4 regions of the Streptomyces sp. AF1A genome follow, and region 3 is predicted to be linked to each of the others. Evidence: riboswitches for the same ligand, from Rfam matches in the RefSeq annotation. Region 3 holds a riboswitch; each other region holds the start of a gene.
What was found. A riboswitch is a leader RNA that binds a small molecule or an ion and turns the genes downstream of it on or off. The one in region 3 is predicted to bind cyclic di-AMP.
Positions count from the first base shown of each region.

Region 1: linked by a shared signal. The riboswitch ahead of ACLU3S_RS20610 (NlpC/P60 family protein) and the one ahead of ACLU3S_RS11535 (transglycosylase family protein) in region 3 are both predicted to bind cyclic di-AMP.
Region 2: linked by a shared signal. The riboswitch ahead of ACLU3S_RS12060 (transglycosylase SLT domain-containing protein) and the one ahead of ACLU3S_RS11535 (transglycosylase family protein) in region 3 are both predicted to bind cyclic di-AMP.
Region 4: linked by a shared signal. The riboswitch ahead of ACLU3S_RS19285 (M23 family metallopeptidase) and the one ahead of ACLU3S_RS11535 (transglycosylase family protein) in region 3 are both predicted to bind cyclic di-AMP.

Region 1 is NZ_JBLEBI010000075.1:18,825-24,218, forward strand. Features, by position in the region: gene ACLU3S_RS20600 (hypothetical protein) at 553-906, shown strand; gene ACLU3S_RS20605 (tellurite resistance/C4-dicarboxylate transporter family protein) at 884-1,876, opposite strand; gene ACLU3S_RS20610 (NlpC/P60 family protein) at 1,983-3,419, opposite strand; cyclic di-AMP (ydaO/yuaA leader) riboswitch at 3,427-3,597, opposite strand; gene pcrA (DNA helicase PcrA) at 3,881-5,394, shown strand, end outside.
Region 2 is NZ_JBLEBI010000029.1:14,199-19,592, reverse strand. Features, by position in the region: gene fahA (fumarylacetoacetase) at 1-794, opposite strand, end outside; gene ACLU3S_RS12065 (HAD family hydrolase) at 1,256-2,068, shown strand; gene ACLU3S_RS12060 (transglycosylase SLT domain-containing protein) at 2,103-2,606, opposite strand; cyclic di-AMP (ydaO/yuaA leader) riboswitch at 2,612-2,790, opposite strand; gene ACLU3S_RS12055 (polyprenyl synthetase family protein) at 3,426-4,436, shown strand; gene ACLU3S_RS12050 (LolA family protein) at 4,817-5,394, shown strand, end outside.
Region 3 is NZ_JBLEBI010000027.1:11,688-17,081, reverse strand. Features, by position in the region: partial or broken gene ACLU3S_RS11550 (DUF501 domain-containing protein) at 81-530, opposite strand; gene ACLU3S_RS11545 (FtsB family cell division protein) at 560-1,036, opposite strand; gene eno (phosphopyruvate hydratase) at 1,153-2,439, opposite strand; gene ACLU3S_RS11535 (transglycosylase family protein) at 2,722-3,393, opposite strand; cyclic di-AMP (ydaO/yuaA leader) riboswitch at 3,398-3,567, opposite strand; gene ACLU3S_RS11530 (transglycosylase family protein) at 3,749-4,783, opposite strand; gene ACLU3S_RS11525 (cytochrome P450 family protein) at 4,925-5,394, opposite strand, start outside.
Region 4 is NZ_JBLEBI010000066.1:26,086-31,479, forward strand. Features, by position in the region: gene ACLU3S_RS19275 (M16 family metallopeptidase) at 1-554, shown strand, start outside; gene ACLU3S_RS19280 (M16 family metallopeptidase) at 551-1,939, shown strand; cyclic di-AMP (ydaO/yuaA leader) riboswitch at 2,274-2,434, shown strand; gene ACLU3S_RS19285 (M23 family metallopeptidase) at 2,447-3,190, shown strand; gene ACLU3S_RS19290 (GntR family transcriptional regulator) at 3,394-4,080, shown strand; gene ACLU3S_RS19295 (HPr family phosphocarrier protein) at 4,300-4,581, opposite strand; gene ACLU3S_RS19300 (GNAT family N-acetyltransferase) at 4,760-5,394, shown strand, end outside.

The DNA.
Region 1 (5,394 bases), on a different contig from region 3:
TCCGTGCGACTCGTACGACCGGGTGCGGTCGGTACGCCCGGCGGTGGCCCGCACAGGGGGAACGGGCCACCGCCGGGCCTTTCTCGGCGGAGGTGGCCGACGGCCGCCCCTGGCCCGGGCGGCGGTGGGGAGCCGGTCACCTGGGGGAGGACGCTAGGCCCGACGGTGACGGACAGGTAACGCGGTGTACGGAACTGGTGCCCGACGGATCGGATCGTGGCCGTATGTGACCGCCTGCGCGGTCCGGAGTCGTCCCCTTCACGCAGCGTGGTGACCGAAGCGCGGAAAGCGGGACGGGCGGGAGCGGTGGGGTGCTATGGGTCGCATATATGCAAGACCGGCCCCAGCGCGGTCGGCGTCCTCAGGGTGGCCCGGCTGGGGGCTCCCGGACGTCGTCCCCGGGACGGTGGCGGGAGTCCCGGCATGCGCTGACGGGTCGCCGTGCGCCGGCCGGCGGCCACGGCCCGGTGCCGCGGCTCCACCACGCCAAGGTCCCGGGAACGGCACCCTGCCGTCTCCAGGGCTGTGGGCGACGAATTAGGCTCCGGCCCCATGGACGTACTCATCCATCTCTTCGTCGGCCTGCACATCCTCGGCATCGCCGCGCTGCTCGGCGGTTTCCTCACCCAGATGAAGGCGATGGGCCAGGGCACGGCCCGCTTCGTCCCCGCAATGCTGCACGGCGCACTGACCATGCTGGTCACCGGCGTGGTCCTGGTCGGGCTCAACGAGGCCGGCGACCACCACGTCAACACGATCAAGATCGGCCTGAAGCTGGCGCTGCTGATCGTGATCCTCGGCCTGGTCTACGTCAAGCGCGACGAGGAGCGCGTCGACAAGGCGCAGTTCGGGCTGGTCGGGGCGCTGACCGCGGTGAACGTGTTCATCGCCGTGCTGTGGACCTGACGCTCGTCGCCCCCTTGACCGCCCCGGCGTGGGCGCCGAGCGCACCGGCGGCGACCCACAGCCACGCCCCCACCGCCACCCAGGTCAGCACGCGTCCCGGCCCGTGGAGCCACGGGACGCCCACGGCGGTCGCGACGGACAGCGTCGCCGCCGCCGTCATCCCCAGCGGGAAGACCATCGACCACCGGCGCAGGTCGTAGCCGAGCCGCGGCCGTGCGACCTCGGCGGCCAGCAGGACCAGACACCAGGCCAGGTCCAGGACGAGCAGCGCGACCGTCACGACGCGCAGCACGTGACGGTCGTCGCCGTCCCAGAGGTACATGCCGGCATCCCCGGCCACGAGCAGTCTGGCGCCGGCCAGCGCCGAGATGGCGAGCGCCCCGCCCGCGATCCAGTGGTCCCCGGCGCCCACCAGCACCTGTCGCGCGTCGAAGCGGGCCAGCGCGACGGCGTAGAGCACCAGACCCAGCCAGAACACCACGAGGGCCGTGTGCGCGAGCCACGGTGTGCGCGTGGCCGCGGCCAGCGTGGCCGCCAGTACGGCCGGCCCCTGTGTGGCCACACAACCCAGGAACACCGCGCCGGGCATGCGCCGCCCCCAGTGCCGTACGACGAGCAGGAGCAGCACCGGCCAGAGCAGCGCCGCGAGCGCCAGCAGCGCCTCGGCCAGGGTCTGCTGTCCGAGCGCCGACAGCCTCGTGCCCAGGACGGCGGTCGCGGCGACGGCGGTGAGCGACCCGGGGCTCCGGGCATCGTCCACCCAGCGCCGCCGGTCGACGGCCAGACGCAGCACGAAGTCGGCGCCCAGCGCGATCCAGCCGACCACCGTCAGTGCCAGCGCCGCCCGGGAGACCGTCTCGTAGCCCGCCAGATGCAGGCTGACCGACACGATGCCGGTCGCCATCACGGCGGCACCGGCGGCCGGTGGCCGGTCCGCCCACCACGCACGCAGACCTGGGATGCCGGGCATGCGCCCGATGCTAGGCAGTGGCACGGAGCCCGGGGCGCGGGGCACGCGCGCGTGGGGGCGAAAAACACCCGCATCCCGGGAGAGACCCCGGGCGGCGCCCGCTCGCTCAGGCCGGCCGCACCACGCTGCGGACGACCGAGTCGCCGCCGTGGTGGACGGACTCCTCGCGGACGTACGCGCCCGGGCCGGGGGCGTGGATCATCATGCCGTCGCCGGTGCAGAGGCCGACGTGCCCGAGGTCGTCGTGGAAGAAGATCAGATCGCCGGGGCGGGCCTCGGCCAGCGGGACCGCACTGCCGGCGCCGGCCTGGTCGCAGGTGCTGCGCGGCAGGGAGACGCCGGCGGACTTCCACGCGGCCTGGGTCAGGCCCGAGCAGTCGTAGGAGCCGGGGCCGCTGGCGCCCCACACGCACGGCTTGCCGATCTGGGCGCGGGCGAAGGCGACGGCCTTCTCGGCCCGGGTGACGCTCGAGGAGCCTGCCGCCGGACTCACCGCCGCACCCATCGCCGCGGCCTCCCGCTGCCCGCTTCGCTGGACGGCGGCGGTGCGTGGCTTCTCCGGCGCCGTCAGCTGAGACAGCAGCACGCGCGCGGTGGCGAGCTTTTTCTGGACGGCGGCCTTCGCGGCCCTCGGGTCGGACGGCGACTCGGCCCGCGTCCCGACGGGCGACGCGGCCGGCATCCGGTGCACGGCCGAGCCCGGAGCGCGGTGTTCCGCCTCGACCGGGGCCATGCGCACCGCGCTCGGGATGCGGTGTTCCGTCTCGGCGGGGGCCATGCGCGCCGTGGTCGTGATGCGGTGTTCCGATTCGGCGGGGGCCATGCGCGCCGTCGCTGGGGTGTGGGGCTGTGCCTCGGCCGGGGCCATGAGCCGCGCCGTGACCGGCGTGTGGGGCTGTGCCTCGGCCAGGATCGTGGGCTGTGCCGCGGGCGGGGCGTGGAGCGGCGCCTCCGTCGTGGCCATGGGGCGCATCCCAGCCGCGGCCTGGGGCTGCGGCCCCGCGGCGGCCCGGCGTTGCGACGGCAGGGGAGCCCGGGCGGGTGCCGGGGCCGGAGCAGGGCCGGAAACACCGTCAGCACCGTCAGCGGCCCGGTTCGGGGCGGCCCGTACGGCAGTCCGCGGGCCCCTGGTGGCCTGCTGGCGCTCGACCGCGCTCTTCACGCGGGAGGCGAGCCGGTCCATCACCCGGCTCGGGTCGAAGTAGTCGTGCGCGGCCTCCGGGAGCGCGTCGGGCTCGTCGCGCGGTCTGCCGAGCCGGCCCGCGCGCCGGGTGACCTCCTCCCGGAGGACACCTGCCCGCCCGCGCTGCCTGCCCGCGGTCTCCTCCGCCTCCTTCTCCGTCGCCGACTCCGCCCGGCGGTAGAGATCGTCGATCTTCTTCTCGATCTCCTCCAGGGTGGGCCGGCCGTGCCCGGTGGCGGGGGCGGCCTCGGCGGTCTGGGGGAGCAGGGCCACCGAGGTCAGTGCGGCGGTGGCGAGGGCGGGGGTGCGGATGCCCGCGCCCTGGGTCCCGGCGGGGCGCGGCTTGCGGTGCGACGCCAAGGGAGGCGACTCCTTCCAACGTGCCGCCTACCGGGTTAGCTGTCGGGTTCGGGCGGATGCTTCGGAAGGGTTGCCCTACGGCGTCGTCCCGGGCGGGAGTCGGCCGATTCACCCCAGGATCGGTGGGTCCCCGGCTCCGGGCACCGTGCGGGTGCACCGGACTCGGCGGAGGCCGCTCGACCCGGCGAGGTTCACCGGAGAGGGAGCGCGCGGCCTGACGGAAACCTAGCCAACTCGTGTGTCTCCTGTGAAGGTTGGTGTGCGGTATGTCCGATACATTTCCGTGACCTGAGGGCGGATTCACGCGCACGTGACCAGGCGCTTCCGCAGGGTGAGGAGTGGAACGACGCCCTCCGCGCGAAGTACGACAGCCTCCGCGCGAAGACGGCCTCTCCGGTGAACCGGCCGTGTTCCGGGGACGGGGACCGGTTGTCAGTCGGGCGCCCTAGACTCGGAGAGCGATGAGCAGCCTCTTTGACGACAGCTTCCTGGCGGACCTCCAGCCCCCCCGCGGGCGCGAGGAGGAGCCCCCGCCTCCGCCCGAGGACGATCACGCTCCGGAGCCGATTCCGGACGATCTGTTCGGCGGGAAGTTCGACGTGCCGCCGGACCGGGACGCGTACTACCGCGACGGCGCGCCGCGCCCGGCGATCGACTCGGCGGCGCTGCTGGAGGGGCTGAACGAGAACCAGCGCGCCGCGGTCGTGCACGCCGGCTCCCCGCTGCTCATCGTGGCCGGCGCCGGGTCCGGCAAGACCCGTGTGCTCACCCACCGCATCGCCCATCTGCTCGCCGAGCGCAACGTGCATCCGGGTCAGATCCTCGCGATCACGTTCACCAACAAGGCCGCGGGCGAGATGAAGGAGCGCGTCGAGCAGCTCGTCGGCCCGCGCGCGAACGCGATGTGGGTGATGACCTTCCACAGCGCGTGCGTGCGCATCCTGCGCCGCGAGAGCAAGAAGCTCGGCTTCACCTCCAGCTTCTCGATCTACGACGCCGCCGACAGCAAGCGCCTGATGGCCCTGGTCTGTCGCGACCTGGACCTCGACCCCAAACGCTTCCCGCCGAAGTCCTTCAGCGCCAAGATCAGCAACCTGAAGAACGAGCTGATCGACGAGGAGGACTTCGCCGCCCAGGCCGCCGACGGCTTCGAGAAGACCCTCGCCCAGGCCTACGCGCTCTACCAGTCGCGGCTGCGCGAGGCCAACGCGCTGGACTTCGACGACCTGATCATGACGACGGTCAACCTGCTGCGCGCCTTCCCCGACGTCGCGGAGCACTACCGCCGCCGTTTCCGGCACGTCCTGGTCGACGAGTACCAGGACACCAACCACGCCCAGTACGCGCTCGTACGGGAACTCGTCGGCACCGGAGAACACGGCGGGGACACCCCGCCCGGCGAGCACGACCTCCCGCCCGCCGAGCTGTGCGTCGTGGGTGACGCGGACCAGTCGATCTACGCCTTCCGGGGTGCGACGATCCGCAACATCCTCCAGTTCGAGGAGGACTACCCGGACGCGACGACGATCCTGCTGGAGCAGAACTACCGCTCCACGCAGACCATCCTGTCCGCCGCCAACGCGGTCATCGAGCGCAACGAGTCGCGCCGCCCGAAGAACCTGTGGACCAACGCCGGCCAGGGCGCGCGGATCACCGGCTACGTCGCGGACACCGAGCACGACGAGGCCCAGTTCGTCGCGGACGAGATAGACCGCCTGGTCGACGCGGGCGAGGCCAAGGCCGGCGACGTCGCCGTGTTCTACCGCACCAACGCCCAGTCCCGTGTCTTCGAAGAGGTCTTCATCCGCGTCGGCCTGCCCTACAAGGTCGTCGGCGGCGTCCGCTTCTACGAGCGCAAGGAGGTCCGGGACGTCCTGGCCTACCTGCGGGTCCTCGCCAACCCCGAGGACTCGGTGCCGCTGCGCCGCATCCTCAACGTGCCCAAGCGGGGCATCGGCGAGCGGGCGGAGGCGAT
Region 2 (5,394 bases), on a different contig from region 3:
CGCGCGTGCTCCAGCGCCTCCAGCGGAGTGATCCACGCCGACACCGAGGTCGCGAAGGACTTGCCGAGGAAGGGGCCGAGCGGCACGTACTCCCAGGCCTGGATGTCCCGCGCGGACCAGTCGTTGAGCAGGCACAGCCCGAAGACGTGCTCGCTGAAGTCGCCGAGGGCGACCGGCCTGCCCAGCTCGGACGGCACGCCCACGACGAAGCCGACCTCGGCCTCGATGTCCAGCCGGATCGACGGGCCGAAGACGGGCGCGAGGTCGCCGGGGCCCTTGCGCTGTCCGGACGGGCGTACGACGTCCGTGCCGGAGACGATCACCGTGCCGGAACGGCCGTGGTAACCGATCGGCAGGTGCTTCCAGTTGGGGGTGAGCGAGTCCTCGGCGTCCGGGCGGAAGATCCGGCCGACGTTGCGGGCGTGGTTCTCCGAGGCGTAGAAGTCGACGTAGTCCGCCACCTCGAAGGGCAGGTGCAGGGTCACCTCGGACAGGGGGTGGAAGAGCGGTTCGACCGCGTCGCGGTGCGTGGGGTCGGTGGCCCAGGCGGTGATGGCGCGCCGCACCTCGGACCACGCGGTGCGGCCGGCCGCCAGCAACGGGTTGAGGGTGCGGTGCGCGAGCAGCGAGTGGTACGGCGAGCCGAGCGCGGCGGCCGCCGCGCCCACGTCGAGGACGTGGTCCCCGAGCCGGACGCCGACCCTCCGCTCCGTGCTGCCGGCGGGCGAGAACACGCCATAGGGAAGGTTGTGCGGGCCGAAGGGGTCGCCCTCGGGGACGTCGAAGGGGGGCATGGGGGTGCTGCCTCACTCTCATCCGGGCCGTGCATGGCGCTGCGTTTCATGTGGTCGCGCCACACGTTACGGCTGAGATGCGTGTCTTGGGCAGTGTGCCGGGGCGCGACGTGGGACGTGCCCCGGCCAGGGCTGCGGGAGTGCGTCGAGAGCGGTGTGAAGTCGAGAGCGGTGTGAAAAGGACGCCGGGGCACCCCTCCGGGGTTGCCGAACGATGCCCCAAGAGTCCGCAATGTCCGAATGAGTCTCGCAGGAGGTGGCCCTTCCGGCTCAGCGCCCTTCGGGGACACGGGCGCCGGCACGGGGTTCGCCTCCCCGCGCCTCCTGAAGCATCCGGCCGCGGTCCACGGCTGACGTCGGTCGCCATCAGGGGCTGAAAAGACGGAACTTGGGGCCAGGGACAGACAAGTGCGGGCAGTGGGTGGTGAGTCGGTGGGGCGCGGTGTCCGTATTCTCTGATCATGGCACCCTCCCCCGCGTATGCACTGATCGCCACTGACCTGGACGGAACGCTGCTGCGCGGCGACGACACGGTCTCCGACCGGTCGCGCGCCGCGCTCGCTCGGGCGGTGCGGGCCGGTGCCCGGCATCTGGTGGTGACCGGCCGCCCGGCCCCCCGGGTGCGGCCCCTGCTGGCGGACCTCGGCTGCAGGGGGCTCGCGGTGTGCGGGCAGGGCGCACAGGTGTACGACGCGGGAGCCGATCGCCTGCTGTGGTCGGTCCGGCTGGACCGGGAACTGGCCGAGACCGCGCTCGGCAAGATCGAGGCCGAGGTGGGGCAGGTGTACGCGGCCGTCGACCAGGACGGCGTGGACGGGCTCACGCTCATCGAGCCCGGCTATCTGATGCCCCACCCGACCCTGCCCGCGGTCCGGGTGGGTCGGCGCGACGACCTGTGGTGCGCGCCCATCAGCAAGGTACTGCTGCGCCATGCCACCGTGCCGGACGACGAGTTGGCGGCCATCGCGCGGTCGGTGGTGGGTTCGCTGGCGACGGTCACCATGTCGGGTCCGGGGACCGTGGAACTCCAGCCGTGCGGGGTGACCAAGGCGACGGGACTGGCGCTGGCGGCACAGCGGCTGGGGATCGCAGCCGAACGCGCGCTGGCGTTCGGGGACATGCCCAACGACATCCCGATGTTCGACTGGGCCGGTTACGGGGTCGCCATGGCCAACGCCCATGCCGAACTCAAGGCGGTCGCGCATGAGGTCACCACGTCGAACGAGGACGACGGCGTCGCCGTCGTCCTCGAAAGACTGTTCCCGACCGACTGACCGGGATATCAGTAGCGCCTGCCGGATGCGCCGATCAGTAGGCGCCGAACACGTTGTCGATCGACCCGTAGCGGTGCGCCGCGTAGTTGCAGGCGGCCGTGATGTTCGCGACCGGGTCGTAGATGTTGTACGACGTTCCGGCCACGTGGTACGCGTTGAAGGTCGGGTCGATGACCTGGAGCAGGCCCTTGGACGGGATGCCCTTGGCCGCGTTGGAGTCCCACAGGTTGATGGCGTTCGGGTTGCCGGAGGACTCCCGCATGATGTTGCGGTAGATGCCGTTGTAGCTGCCCGGGATGCCCTTCTCGGCCATGATCGCGAGCGACTCGCGGATCCAGCCGTCGAGGTTGTTCGGGTACCCGGCGGGGGTGGTGGAGACCGTCGGGGTCGTGGCGGCGGGGGCGGTGGCCGGGGCCGCCGAGGCGGTGGTCGCTCCGATGATCGGCAGAGCGAGGACGCCGGCGCCGGCTCCGACGGCGGCGAGCGTGCGGGCGAGGCGGTTGTTGCGGGGGCGGCGGTGCTTGGCGGCAGCAGGCATGGGGGTGTTCCTCTCCGTCGCCTACGAGGTGAGCTGTCGGGTTCGGGCGGGGAGGTGCCCGGCCGTGCCCTGGAGAGGCACGGCTTCACCCCTAGCCGTTCCGGTGCGACGCGTGCCGTCCGGTCCGGCGACTTACCTGGATCCCCCGCTCCTGCCGTACGAATGAGTTCGTCGATGGGTCGTGCGGGCGGCGGCAGGATTCGGCGTTCCGCCCGACGGGTCGGGAACGTATGCGACAGCACATGTCGGGAACAAGTGCCCGCGTCACACAACGTCCTATTTGACCTTGAACGGAGTCGTATGGGGTACTTGATCCTTTGCGGTTGCCAACCTTCAACTCGCCGATGCGCAAAGGGAGAACGGGTGATCGGGCGACCGGGGGCACCGATGGGTGACGTGACCCATTTCACGGAATAGCAAATAGCATCATGTCGGACATGGGTGATTCGCGGGTGCGGCCCGGGAGGTGGAGGGGCGTGGAACCTCTGACGTCGCGCCAGTCGTTCTCGGGGCGGGGGCCGGGAGTGCGGAGGGAGGTGGAGCCACCCGGGTGCACGCCAGGGTGGGTCCGTCCTGGGTGTGGGGTCGACCCCCTCCGGCCGATTCACGGCGAAGCTCTTATGTCCCAGTAAGTCAATAAATGTCCTTTCCTATCATCTGATCAGATCCATGTCGGTCGTGCTCCGAAACCGCCCGGGCTGGACCCGTGGGCGCTATCGGTGATCGAAAGAGGACCGGATACGCTGACTTGAGTGATGGCAGCGACCTATCGACAAGCCGTGTAATCGACAGCAGACACCAGCAGACAGGAGACCCCTCGTGACCGTCGTCGGGCCGTTCGGGCTGAGCGTGCGGGACCAGGCTCTGGAAGCCGATGTCCAGGCCGGATTGGCGGCTGTCGAGGAAGGCTTGCTCGAGGCCACCAAGAGCGAGGTCCCGTTCATCACGGAGGCCGCGCAGCACCTCGTGCGGGCCGGCGGGAAGCGGTTCCGGCCGCTGCTCGTGATGCTCGCGGCGCAGTTCGGCGACCCCTACGCGCCGGGCGTGGTGCCGTCGGCCGTGGTCGTGGAGCTGACGCATCTCGCCACGCTGTACCACGACGACGTCATGGACGAGGCGGCCGTGCGGCGCGGCGTGGACAGCGCCAACACCCGCTGGGGCAACTCCGTCGCGGTCCTCACCGGCGACTTCCTCTTCGCCCGCGCCTCGCAGATCCTCGCCGACCTCGGCCCCGAGGCGGTCCGGGTGCAGGCCCTCGCCTTCGAACGGCTGGTCACCGGACAGATCCTGGAGACGGCCGGCCCCACGGACGGCCGCGACCCGGTCGAGCACTACCTGGACGTGCTGGGCGGCAAGACGGGCTCGCTGGTGGCGGTGTCCTGCCGGTTCGGCGCGATGATGTCCGGCGCCGACGAGACGGTCGTGGATGTGCTCACCCAGTACGGCGAGCGCCTCGGGGTGGCCTTCCAGCTCGCCGACGACGTCCTGGACATCGCCTCCGACTCCCACGAGTCCGGCAAGACCCCGGGCACCGACCTGCGTGAGGGCATCGCGACCCTGCCCGTGCTCCGGCTGCGCGAGCGGGCGGCCCGGATGGGGCTGTCCGAGGACATCGCCCTGTGCGAGCTGCTCGACTCCGACCTCAGCGACGACGCCCGGCACGCCGAGGCGCTGGCCGCGCTGCGCGCGCACCCCGCGCTGGAGCAGGCCCGGCGCGACACCATCCGGTACGCCGAGGAGGCGCGGTCGGCGCTGGTGCCGCTGAGGGAGTGCGACGCCAAGGCGGCGCTGATCGAGCTGTGCGACGCGGTGGTCCACCGCGCCGGCTGACCGCCGAAGCGGACGGCCCCCGAAGCGGAGGGCCTCCGGCGCGGGCGGCCGTCGAAGCGTACGGGCCGCCCGAACGCGCTCCGGGTGGCGCGCGCGTGCGCTCCGGACGGTGATCGGGTGCACTCCGGATGACGGCCGCGCGTGGCCCGTCGTACGGTCGTACGACGCGTACGACCCCTACGGGTCGGGCACGTCCCCGCCCCTACGTGTCATACCGCAGGCGTACACGGAGTTGGCTCCGAGGTCTGACGATTCCTCATGGCTGATTTGGTGAGATGGAAACCACGGAAATCACCACTCCTCACCGATTCGGGTGAGAATGGCGGCTCAGGGGGACCAGCGTGAGGACAGCCGCCGCCGACGACGGAGGTAAGGCACACATGGCACCGTACGAATCCGACGACGCAGCGGGCGCCGCGCGCGAAGAGGAGCCGCACTCCGGCCGACGCAAGGTCGCGCGGTACGCCGTCCCGGTCGCGGTGGTGGGGGTGGCGGCGGCCACGATCGGGCTCGTCCCGGCCCTCGCCGACTCCGGTGACCCCGACCTGCCCAGGATCACCGCTCAGCAGCTCATCGACAAGATCGCCAAGTCGGACGTGCAGCAGATGTCCGGCACCGTGAAGATCAGCACCGACCTCGGCCTGCCCGACCTCGGCGGCCTGGAGAGCGGCATCGCCTCGGGCGCGGCCAAGGGCTCCGGCCACGGCTCCTCGGCCGACCCGCGGGCCAAGCTCACCGAGCTGGTCTCCGGCACGCACACCCTGCGCGTCGCCGCCGACGGCCCGGACCGGCAGAAGCTGTCGCTGCTGGAGCAGGGCGCCGAGTACAGCCTCATCCACAACGGCAAGGACGTCTGGGGCTACGACAGCAAGAGCAACGAGGTCTCGCACGGCACCGCCGCCGGCTCCGGCAAGGTCCGGCGGGCCGAGCCCCCGGCCACACCGAAGGACTTCGCCGA
Region 3 (5,394 bases):
GCCGGGTCGGGCGCCTTGAGCGGCTGCACGCACGGCCCCTTGCGCCACCACTCGGGCAGCATCGCGATCGCCTCGTCGCCGAGCGGGTTGACGCCGGGGCCGGCGGCCAGCGAGTGGGCGACCAGGACGTGCAGGCACTTGACGCGGTCCGGCATGCCGCCGGCGCTGGGGAAGCCCTCCAGGACCTCGATCTCGTCCCGGCGCCTGATGTAGTCCTCGTGGGCGGCCCGGTAGGCGGCGGCCAGCTCGGGGTCGTCCTGGAGCCGCTGCGTCATCTCCTTCATGACGCCGTTCGCCTCCAGCGTCCCGATCGCCGAAGCGGCGCGCGGGCACGTCAGGTAGTACGTCGTCGGGAAGGGCGTGCCGTCGGGCAGGCGCGGTGCCGTCTCCACGACGTCCGGCTGACCGCAGGGACAGCGGTGCGCGATGGCCCTGAGGCCCCGCGGCGGGCGGCCGAGCTGCTGCTGGAAGGCCTCGACGTCCGCGTCGGTGGGCTCGGAGCGCGGAGTGGGCGGCGGAGGGGTTTCCATGACTGCTTTTTCGTCAGGCTTTCTGTGGGTCACTGGTCGGAGGCGTCGGACTTGTCGACCCCGTCCCAGACGTTCGTGTACCAGGGCCGGTGGGCGGCCCCGAGGTCGGCGCGGGAGTGCCGGCCCGCGCCCGGGTCGACGACCACGTACCCGGTCTCGCCGGGCATCACGTAGTGCAGCCGCCGCCGGATCTGCTGCTCGGCGTAGGCGTCGTCCTGCCAGCGCGCCTTGAGGTCACGCAGCTGTTCGACGCGTGCGCGGGCCTGCTCCTGCTGCCGCTGGAGGTCGGCGATCTGGGCGCGCTGGGAGACGTACTGCCGCATCGGGTAGGCGAGCGCGACGACCAGGGAGCACAGCACCAGGACGAGCAGCGCCGCCCGGCCGGTGAGCCGGGACCGGCGGGCCTGCCGTCTGGTCTGGGAGCGGTAGACCCGGGCGGCGGTCTGTTCGCCGAGCAGCCGCAGCCTGGTCGCGGTGGAGAAACGGTCCCGGTCCTTCACGGCCATCTGGTGCTCCGCCTCCCCTTGTGCCGTCTGCCTCACACGTGCGTACGTCCCCGGACACGGTACGGGACCGGGTACGGGGACGTACGGAGGACTGGCGGGACGTGGCCCGGGAGGGCTCAGCCCTTGAAGCGCGGGAACGCGCTGCGGCCCGCGTACACCGCGGCGTCGTCGAGGATCTCCTCGATGCGGAGCAGCTGGTTGTACTTGGCGACGCGCTCGGAGCGGGCCGGGGCGCCGGTCTTGATCTGGCCGCAGTTGGTGGCGACGGCCAGGTCGGCGATGGTGACGTCCTCGGTCTCGCCGGAGCGGTGGGACATCATGCACTTGAAGCCGCTGCGCTGGGCCAGCTCGACGGCGTCCAGGGTCTCGGTGAGCGAGCCGATCTGGTTGACCTTCACCAGCAGGGCGTTGGCGGCGCCCTCCTCGATGCCGCGGGCCAGGCGCTCGGGGTTGGTGACGAACAGGTCGTCGCCGACGAGCTGGACCTTGTCGCCGAGCTTGTCGGTGATGACCTTCCAGCCGGCCCAGTCGTCCTCGAACAGCGGGTCCTCGATGGAGACGAGCGGATAGGCCGCGACGAGCTCCTCGTAGTACTCCGTCATCTCGGCGGCGGAGCGCTCCTTGCCCTCGAAGAGGTACGTGCCGTCCTTGTAGAACTCGGACGCGGCGACGTCGAGCGCGAGGGCGATCTGCTCGCCGGGCGCGTATCCGGCCTCCTTGATCGCTTCGAGGATGAGGTCGAGGGCCTCGCGGTTGGAGCCGAGGTTCGGGGCGAAGCCGCCCTCGTCGCCGAGGCCGGTGGACAGGCCCTTGTTCTTCAGGACCTTCTTCAGGGTGTGGTAGACCTCGGTGCCCCAGCGCAGGGCCTCGGAGAAGGACTCCGCGCCGATGGGGGCGATCATGAACTCCTGGATGTCCACGTTGGAGTCGGCGTGCGAGCCGCCGTTCAGGATGTTCATCATCGGCACCGGCAGCAGGTGCGCGTTCGGACCGCCCAGGTAGCGGAAGAGCGGCAGGTCGGACGCCTCGGAGGCGGCGTGCGCGACGGCCAGGGAGACGCCGAGGATGGCGTTGGCGCCGAGGGAGCCCTTGTTGTCGGTGGCGTCCAGGTCGAACATGGCCTGGTCGATCAGGCGCTGCTCGGTGGCGTCGTAGCCGACCAGCTCCGGGCCGATCTGCTCGATGACCGCGAGGACGGCCTTCTCGACGCCCTTGCCCTGGTAGCGGTTGGGGTCGCCGTCACGGAGCTCGATGGCCTCGAAGGCGCCGGTGGAGGCGCCGGACGGGACGGCGGCACGACCGGTGCTGCCGTCGTCGAGGCCGACCTCGACCTCGACCGTGGGGTTGCCTCGGGAGTCCAGGATTTCCCGGGCTACGACGACGTCGATGGACGGCACGAGCATCTCCTTCTTGGATGTGACGCTGAAAGTGCGGGGCTGTGTGCCTTACGGCTGTGCCTTGCGACTAGAGCCTAACCGTCCCAGGGGCGCCGGCCACCGACCGACCGCCCCGTGGACGGAAGGGACACGCAGACGGTACCTATTGTTCACTCGCGGAACAAAGGGTGGGTGCACAGGACACGCAAAAAGACCCCGCCCCGGCGCGTACGGGGGAACACGCGCCGGGGCGGGGAGTCCGTGGGGACGGGGGCCGGCCGGAGAGCCGGCCGACGGGGTGGGCCGGGCTTACTTGAGGTGCAGCTGCTGGCCCGGGTAGATGAGGTCGGCGTCCCGCACGATGTCCTTGTTCAGCTGGAACAGCTTCTGCCAGCCGCCCCGGACGTGGTGCCGCACGGCGATGGAGCTGAGGGTGTCACCCTTGACAACCTTGTACTCGCCGTCGCCCTTCTTGACCTTCGTGCCGGTCGGGGTGGTGACGGTCCTGCTCGCCTTCGGCGCCGTACGCGTGGTGGAGCGGGTGGCGGCCTGCCGGTCGGAGCGGGTGGTGGTGCTCTTCGAGGCGGTCGGCGCGGAGCCGTTGTACGGGGTGCTCGTCAGGCCCTTGCCGCAGACCGGCCAGGCGCCCTTGCCCTGCGAGGCGAGGACCTTCTCGGCGACGGCTATCTGCTGCGCCTTGGTGGCCTGGTTGGCCTGCGGGGCATAGGCGGTGCCGCCGTACGCGGCCCAGGTGGAGGCGGAGAACTGCAGACCGCCGTAGTAGCCGTTGCCGGTGTTGATGGACCAGTTGCCGCCGGACTCGCACTGGGCGACCGCGTCCCACTGCGAGGCGGTGGCGGCGGAGGCGTTGCCGGCCGCCATCAGCGGGGCGGCGACCACGGCACCGGTGACACCGGCGATCGCGACGGCACGGTTGGTCTTGGACGGGCGACGGTGCTTGCCCTTGCCGGAGAACAGCATGGATCGATCCCCTCACCGACGCCTGCGAGGTGAGCTGTCGGGTTCGGGCCGGTTGAGTTGCCCGGCCGCGCCCCTCTCGTGAGGCGCGGCTTCACCCCGAGCCGGTCCGGCGTCAACCGCCGGGACCGGCACCTACCTTGGGTCCCCCGCTCCTGCCTGCGGCGCATGACGCGACGACTGTTCCCGGGCAACCGCTGGCAGGATTCGGCGTTGCGGCTGCCGGGGCTCGTGAGGACGAGCGGATCGACCGTAGACAGGCGGTCGGCGGAATTTCAAAGGCGATCAGGGCTTCTGAGACTCATCCCACACTTTCACCGAACCGGACATCAGGTGCGAAGTGGGGCGTCAACTCCCGCTAGTCCGCGTCCGTTTCCGTACCGACTTTCAGGGTCTGACCGGCATTGATGTGGTTCGGGTCGGCGCCGATGGCCTTCTTGTTCGCGGAGTAGAGGGCGTGCCATCCGCCGTCGACGTCAAGGGAGTCGGCGATGGAGGCGAGGGTGTCGCCCTCGCGGACGGTGTAGGCGCCGGCCCCCGGAGAGGCGTGCCGGCCGGACGAGGTGGCGTTCTGTCCGTTTGCCGCGCTTTCGTCCGCACTGCCGCCACGGTGACGCCCGCCGCTGCCGAGGGAGCCGGTGTCCACCAGGCTCCAAGAAGCGACGGGTTGCTGGGAATTGTCCGCTTCGCCCACCGGAGGGATGGCAGGGGGGGAGGCGGTGTCACCCTGGGAGGCTCCGGTGTCGATAGAGGGCGACTTGTCCGACTTGGGGGTCTTGGTCTCCGGGGAGCCGGTGGCCGTCCCCGGGTCCGCCGTCGCGTCCCCGGCGGAGCCGGGGGTCGCCGAGACCGTCGAGTCGGAGGACGAGCCGTCGCCGGAGCCGGAGTTGGCGTCGGACGAGGGCAGGGAATCCGACAAGCCGGACGAGTCGGAGGTGTCGCTCGATCCGGACGAGTCGCCCGAATCGTGGCCGTGGCCGGAGCCGCCGACGCCCGTGTCGACGTCCACGGAACCCGTGTTGGAGGTCAGCCCGGACAGCAGGGCGCAGGTGGCCCAGGGAGTGGTGCCCTGGTCGGCGAGGATCTTCTCGGCGACGGCGATCTGCTGCGAGCGGCTGGCCCGGTCGGCGCTCGGGGCGTACTGCGTGCCGCCGTACTTGGCCCAGTCGGCCTGGGATATCTGCAGGCCGCCGTGGTAGCCGTTGCCGGTGTCCGCGCTCCAGATGCCGCCGCTCTCGCACTCGGCCACCTTGTCCCACGTGGTTCCGTCGGCCGCGTTGGCGCTCGCGGCGCCCAGGAGGGGGATCGCGATGGCGGAGCCGGTCACTCCGGCCGCGACGAGGAGGGCCGGAGCCTGACGGGGGCGACGGTGACGACCGTTCCCGGAGAGCATGCGGAAGCCTTTCGTGCGACGGCAGAACCGCGTGGCGGCGACGTGTGCCGCCACACTGATGGGTGAACGTATAGGCAGACGATCACTTGTCACAAGTTCATGCCGCGCAGATCACGTGAAGATCACATAGTTGAACGCCCTTCACGTTTGCCGTTCTGCGGCCTTTCCGGCCTCCGGGGTGAACTCCACGGGCAGGGTGCGCAGGCCCCGCATGATGAGCCCGCCGCGCCACCGCAGATCGGCCGGATCGGCCCCGAGCCGCAGGTCGGGCAGCCGGGACAGGAGCGTGGCCAGCGCGGTTCGCCCTTCCAGGCGGGCGAGCGGCGCGCCGAGGCAGTAGTGGATGCCGTGCCCGTAGCCGAGGTGCTGGTTGTCCCGCCTGGCGAGGTCCAGCACGTCCGGGTCGGCGAACCGCTCCGGGTCCCGGTCGGCGGCGGCCAGGACGACGAGCACGGGGTCGCCGGGCGCGATGCGCTGCCCGCCGATGGTGAGCGGCTCGGTGGCGAAGCGCCAGGTGGCCAGCTCCACCGGGCCGTCGTAGCGCAGGAGTTCCTCCACTCCGGTCGCCAGGAGGCCGTGCTCGCCCCGGGCGAGGGAGTCCTGGAGACGGT
Region 4 (5,394 bases), on a different contig from region 3:
ACGTCGCCCTGACCATCCTCGGCGGCGGCGAGTCCTCCCGCCTGTACAACCGGCTGGTGCGCCGCGACCGTACGGCCGTGGCGGCCGGCTTCGGCCTGCTGCGTCTGGCCGGCGCGCCCTCGATGGGCTGGCTGGACGTGAAGACCTCCGGTGACGTGGAGGTGCCGGTCATCGAGGCCGCCATCGACGAGGAGCTGGCCCGGTTCGCCGAGCGGGGCCCCACGCCGGAGGAAATGGAGCGCGCCCAGGCCCAGTTGGAGCGCGAGTGGCTGGACCGGCTGGGCACGGTCGCCGGCCGTGCCGACGAACTGTGCCGGTACGCCGTCCTGTTCGGCGATCCCCAGCTCGCCCTCACCGCCGTCCAGCGCGTTCTGCAGGTGACCCCCGAGGAGGTGCAGGAGGTCGCCCAGGCGCGCCTGCGCCCCGACAACCGCGCGGTCCTGGTCTACGAGCCGAAGTCCCCGGAGGCCGCCCCGGACGCCGACGTGCCCGAGGACCCGGAGACGGAAGCGACCGTGGAGGCCGGCAACGACAACGAGGAGACGGCCAAGTGACCGAGCTCGCCACCATGGACTTCCACCCGCGGCCGCAGGCCGGCGAGGCCCGGCCGTGGGCCTTCCCGGCGCCCGAGCGCACCGCGCTCGACAACGGCCTGACCGTGCTGCGCTGCCACCGCCCCGGCCAGCAGGTCGTCGCCGTCGAGGTGCTGCTCGACGCCCCCCTGGACGCCGAGCCGGCGGGCCTGGACGGCGTCGCCACGATCATGGCGCGGGCCTTCTCCGAGGGCACCGACAAGCACTCCGCCGAGGAGTTCGCCGCCGAGCTGGAGCGCGCCGGCGCCACCCTGGACTCGCACGCCGACCACCCCGGCGTCCGGCTCAGCCTCGAGGTGCCGGCCTCTCGGCTGGCCAAGGGGCTCGGCCTGGTCGCCGACGCGCTGCGGGCGCCCGCCTTCGCCGAGAGCGAGATCGAGCGGCTGGTGCGCAACCGCCTGGACGAGATCCCGCACGAGCTGGCCAACCCCTCCCGCCGGGCCGCCAAGGAACTCTCCAAGGAGCTGTTCCCGGCGTCCTCGCGCATGTCCCGCCCGCGCCAGGGCACCGAGGAGACCGTCGAGAAGATCGACGCCGCCGCCGTACGCGCCTTCTACGACCGGCACGTGCGCCCGGCCACGGCCACCGCGGTCGTGGTGGGCGACCTCACCGGCGTCGACCTCGACGCGCTGCTCGGCGACACCCTGGGCGCCTGGACCGGCAGGCCGGGCGAGCCGCGCCCGGTGCCGCCGGTGAGCGCCGACGACACCGGACGCGTGGTCATCGTGGACCGGCCCGGCGCGGTGCAGACGCAGCTGCTCATCGGCCGGATCGGACCGGACCGGCACGACCGGGTGTGGCCCGCCCAGGTGCTCGGTACCTACTGCCTCGGCGGCACCCTCACCTCCCGCCTGGACCGCGTCCTGCGCGAGGAGAAGGGCTACACCTACGGGGTGCGCGCGTTCGGGCAGGTCCTGCGCTCCGCGCCGGACGGCTCGGGTGCCGCGATGCTCGCCATCAGCGGCTCCGTGGACACCCCCAACACGGGCCCGGCGCTGGACGACCTGTGGAAGGTGCTGCGCACCCTCGCGGCGGAGGGCCTGACCGACGCCGAGCGGGACGTCGCCGTGCAGAACCTGGTGGGCGTGGCGCCGCTGAAGTACGAGACCGCGGCGGCCGTCGCGAGCACCCTGGCCGACCAGGTCGAGCAGCACCTGCCCGACGACTTCCAGGCGACGCTGTACCGGCAGCTGGCCGCGACGGGCACGGTGGAGGCCACGGCCGCGGTCGTGAACGCCTTCCCGGTGGACCGCCTGGTGACCGTCCTCGTCGGGGACGCCTCCCGGATCAAGGCGCCGGTCGAGGCGCTCGGCATCGGCGAGGTGACCGTGGTGGCGGCCGAGTAGCCGCACGCGCGCGTGGGGCCGGCGTCCTGTCGGCCCAGGCCGGCTCCGCCTCAGCGAGTAGCCGCACGCGCGCGTGGGGCCGTGACGACAGCGTGAACGTGTCGCCCGACGCCCACGCAGGTCGCACGCGCGCGCGTGGGGCCCTGACGGTCGACGGACCGTCAGGGCCCCCTGGTTGTTCCACTCTCTTCCCCCGTGCCCGATTTGGGACGGAGGTTGCCTGTCTGCCCTGTGGGATGCGCTACAAAAGCCCGGATCGGTTTGAGGATCGCAGGCGGGCCCCCTTAGCGTCGTCCGGGCTGTTCGTCAGGCAGTACGCCGCATCCGCGGCAGCGGACAGTCATCGCCGAGTCCCCGTACGGCGCGAGCCAGGGGAGCCGGGGACCCACCGTCCCTGGGGTGAATCGGGCGCCCGCGTGCGAGCGAGGGCTCCCGTAGGAGACCTTCCTGCTCCGAACCCGTCAGCTAACCCGGTAGGCGAGAGGGAAGGAAAGGACCAGCCACTACATGGCGTTCATGTGCGCCACCGGGAAGCACCGCAAGCCCGGCCGGGTCAAGCGCGGCACCGCGCAGGCGGCCGGCATCGCGGCCCTCACGACCACCGGTGTCATCGGCACCCTCGCGGCCTCCCCGGCACTCGCCGCCGAGAACACCGCGGAGCAGACCGGACTGACCCCGGTCCTCACCGTCAGCGACGACGTCGCCGCGCACATCGACGCGCAGGCCGCCGCCCAGCAGCGCGCCGCCGACCAGAAGGCGGCCGAGGCGGCCGCGGCCCTGCGGGCCAAGCAGGCGCGCGAGGCCGAGGCCCGCGCCGCCCGCGAGGCCGAGCGCAGGCGGCTGAACGCCTTCGTCGCCCCGATCGCGCACTCCTACGTCTCCACGGGCTACGAAGCGAGCAGTTCGCTGTGGTCCTCCGGCCACCACACGGGCATCGACTTCCACGCCGTGAGCGGCACCTCCGTGCACGCGGTCGGCACCGGCACCGTCGTCTCCACCGGGTGGGGCGGCGCGTACGGCAACCAGATCGTGATCCGCATGGCCGACGGCATGTACACCCAGTACGGCCACCTGTCGTCCATCGGCGTCACCGTGGGCCAGCGGGTCACGCCCGGCCAGCAGATCGGCCTGTCCGGCGCGACCGGCAACGTCACCGGCCCGCACCTGCACTTCGAGGCCCGCACCACCCCCGACTACGGCTCCGACGTCGACCCCGTCGCCTACCTCCGCAAGCACGGCGTGACCGTCTGACCGAGCGGACGCCCGTACACACGGCGAAGCCCCGGCCCACCGAGCCGGGGCTTTCGCCGTTTTTTCACGGTGCCCACCGGAACGCTGTCCAAAAAATATCCATGGATTACGGACTGGCATCGGAAATTCAGGCGCACTGGAACAGAGTCACGGTACACGCGTCCATCGTCGGCGTTTCACCGGGATGAAGACGGAGGTCGGGCATGCGTATTCCGGCGCACTCGGTGTGCACGGCGATCCGGGACGACATCGTCACCGGGATCCACGAGCGCGGCGGCCGCCTCACCGAGGAAGTCCTGGCCCGCCGCTACGGCGTCTCGCGTGTCCCCGTGCGCGAGGCCCTGCGCACCCTGGAGGCGGAGGGGTTCGTGGTGACTCGCCGGCACGCGGGCGCGTGCGTGGCCGAGCCGACCGAGCAGGAGGCCGCCGATGTGCTGGACATGCGCATGCTCTTGGAGCCGCTCGGGGCCGCCCGGGCCGCGCAGCGGCGCACGGAGGCGCATCTGAAGGTGCTGCGCGGCCTGGTCCGGCTGGGTCAGGAGCGGGCCAGAAGGGGGAACAGCGAGGACCTGCGCTCGCTGGGCGGCTGGTTCCACGAGACGCTGGCCCAGGCCTCCGGCAGCCCCTCACTGACCTCGATGCTCACCCAGCTGCGCCACAAGATCGCCTGGATGTACACGGTGCAGGCGCCGCCGAATCCGGTGGAGTGCTGGGCGGAGCACGGCGCGATCGTGGACGCCGTGGCGCGCGGGGACGGCGAGCGCGCGCGTGCGGTGACGGCGGTGCACACCGAGCGCGCGACCGCCGCGCACCGCCTTCGCCTTCCCGGCGCCGCGGAGCGCGTGAGGACTTCGCAACATGCCGTAAACACGCCGGGCGTGCGGCATTAACAAGGGCGCCGTATACAAGAGGGGATATTCGGCGGCCGTGTATTTCCCGCTGCCCGTTTTCCCGGTGCCGGGGAATTATGGGCCGGTAATGGTGCGGGTGGCCGGCGGCCGACGTCGCCGCGGGGCGCCCGCGCCGAATTCGGCCCGCCGGCCGCGAGAACGCGAAAGCCGCGCCACCCGGTACGGGCGACGCGGCTTCCGGCTTCCGCTCACAGAGCGTCAGACGGTCTCGGGCAGCTCTTCCAGGCCCTCGGCGACCAGCTTGGCCAGACGGTCCAGGGCGGCGTCCGCGCCCTCGGCGTCGGAGGCGAGGACGATCTCCTCGCCGCCCTGGGCGCCCAGGCCCAGGACGGCCAGCATGGAGGCCGCGTTGACCGGCGTGCCGCCGGCCTTGGCGATCGTCACCGGGACGCCTGCGGCCGTGGCGGCTCGGACGAAGATGGAGGCGGGGCGGGCGTGGAGGCCCTCGGCCCAGCCGACGTTGACGCGGCGCTCAGCCATGTGTTGCTGCCCTTCGGTGTCAGGGTTGTCTAGACCAGTTTCCCACATCGTGAAGCATGCCCGGCGCGGAGCTTCCTCCCACCCGGATGTGTCGTCGGACCGCGGCCTCGGTCCGGCTTTGTCGTCCTCCACAGACTGCCCCGCGCCGTTGTCGGACGCGAGCCGTACTCTGGGGCCCATGCAGACCTCGGCGGACCGGCAGGGCCGGTACGAGTACCCCGCCCACTGGGAGGCGGACGTGGTGCTGCGCGACGGAGGGACCGCGCGCATCCGGCCCATCACCGTTGATGACGCCGACCGCCTCGTCAGCTTCTATGAGCAGGTCTCGGACGAGTCGAAGTACTACCGCTTCTTCGCGCCGTACCCGCGACTGTCCGCCAAGGACGTCCACCGCTTCACGCACCACGACTTCGTGGACCGGGTGGGACTCGCGGCCACCGTCGGCGGCGAGTTCATCGCCACCGTACGCTATGACCGCATCGGCGCCGACGGCGCGCCCGCGTCCGCACCCGCCGACGAGGCCGAGGTCGCCTTCCTGGTCCAGGACGCGCACCAGGGCCGCGGCGTCGCCTCCGCCCTGCTGGAACACATCGCGGCGGTCGCCCGTGAGCGCGGCATCCGCCGCTTCGCCGCCGAGGTGCTGCCCGCCAACACCAAGATGATCAAGGTGTTCACCGACGCCGGCTACACCCAGAAGCGCAGCTTCGAGGACGGCGTCGTACGCCTGGAGTTCGACCTCGAACCCACCGACCGCTCCCTCGCCGTGCAGCGCGCGCGGGAGCAGCGCGCGGAGGCCCGTTCGGTACGGCGGCT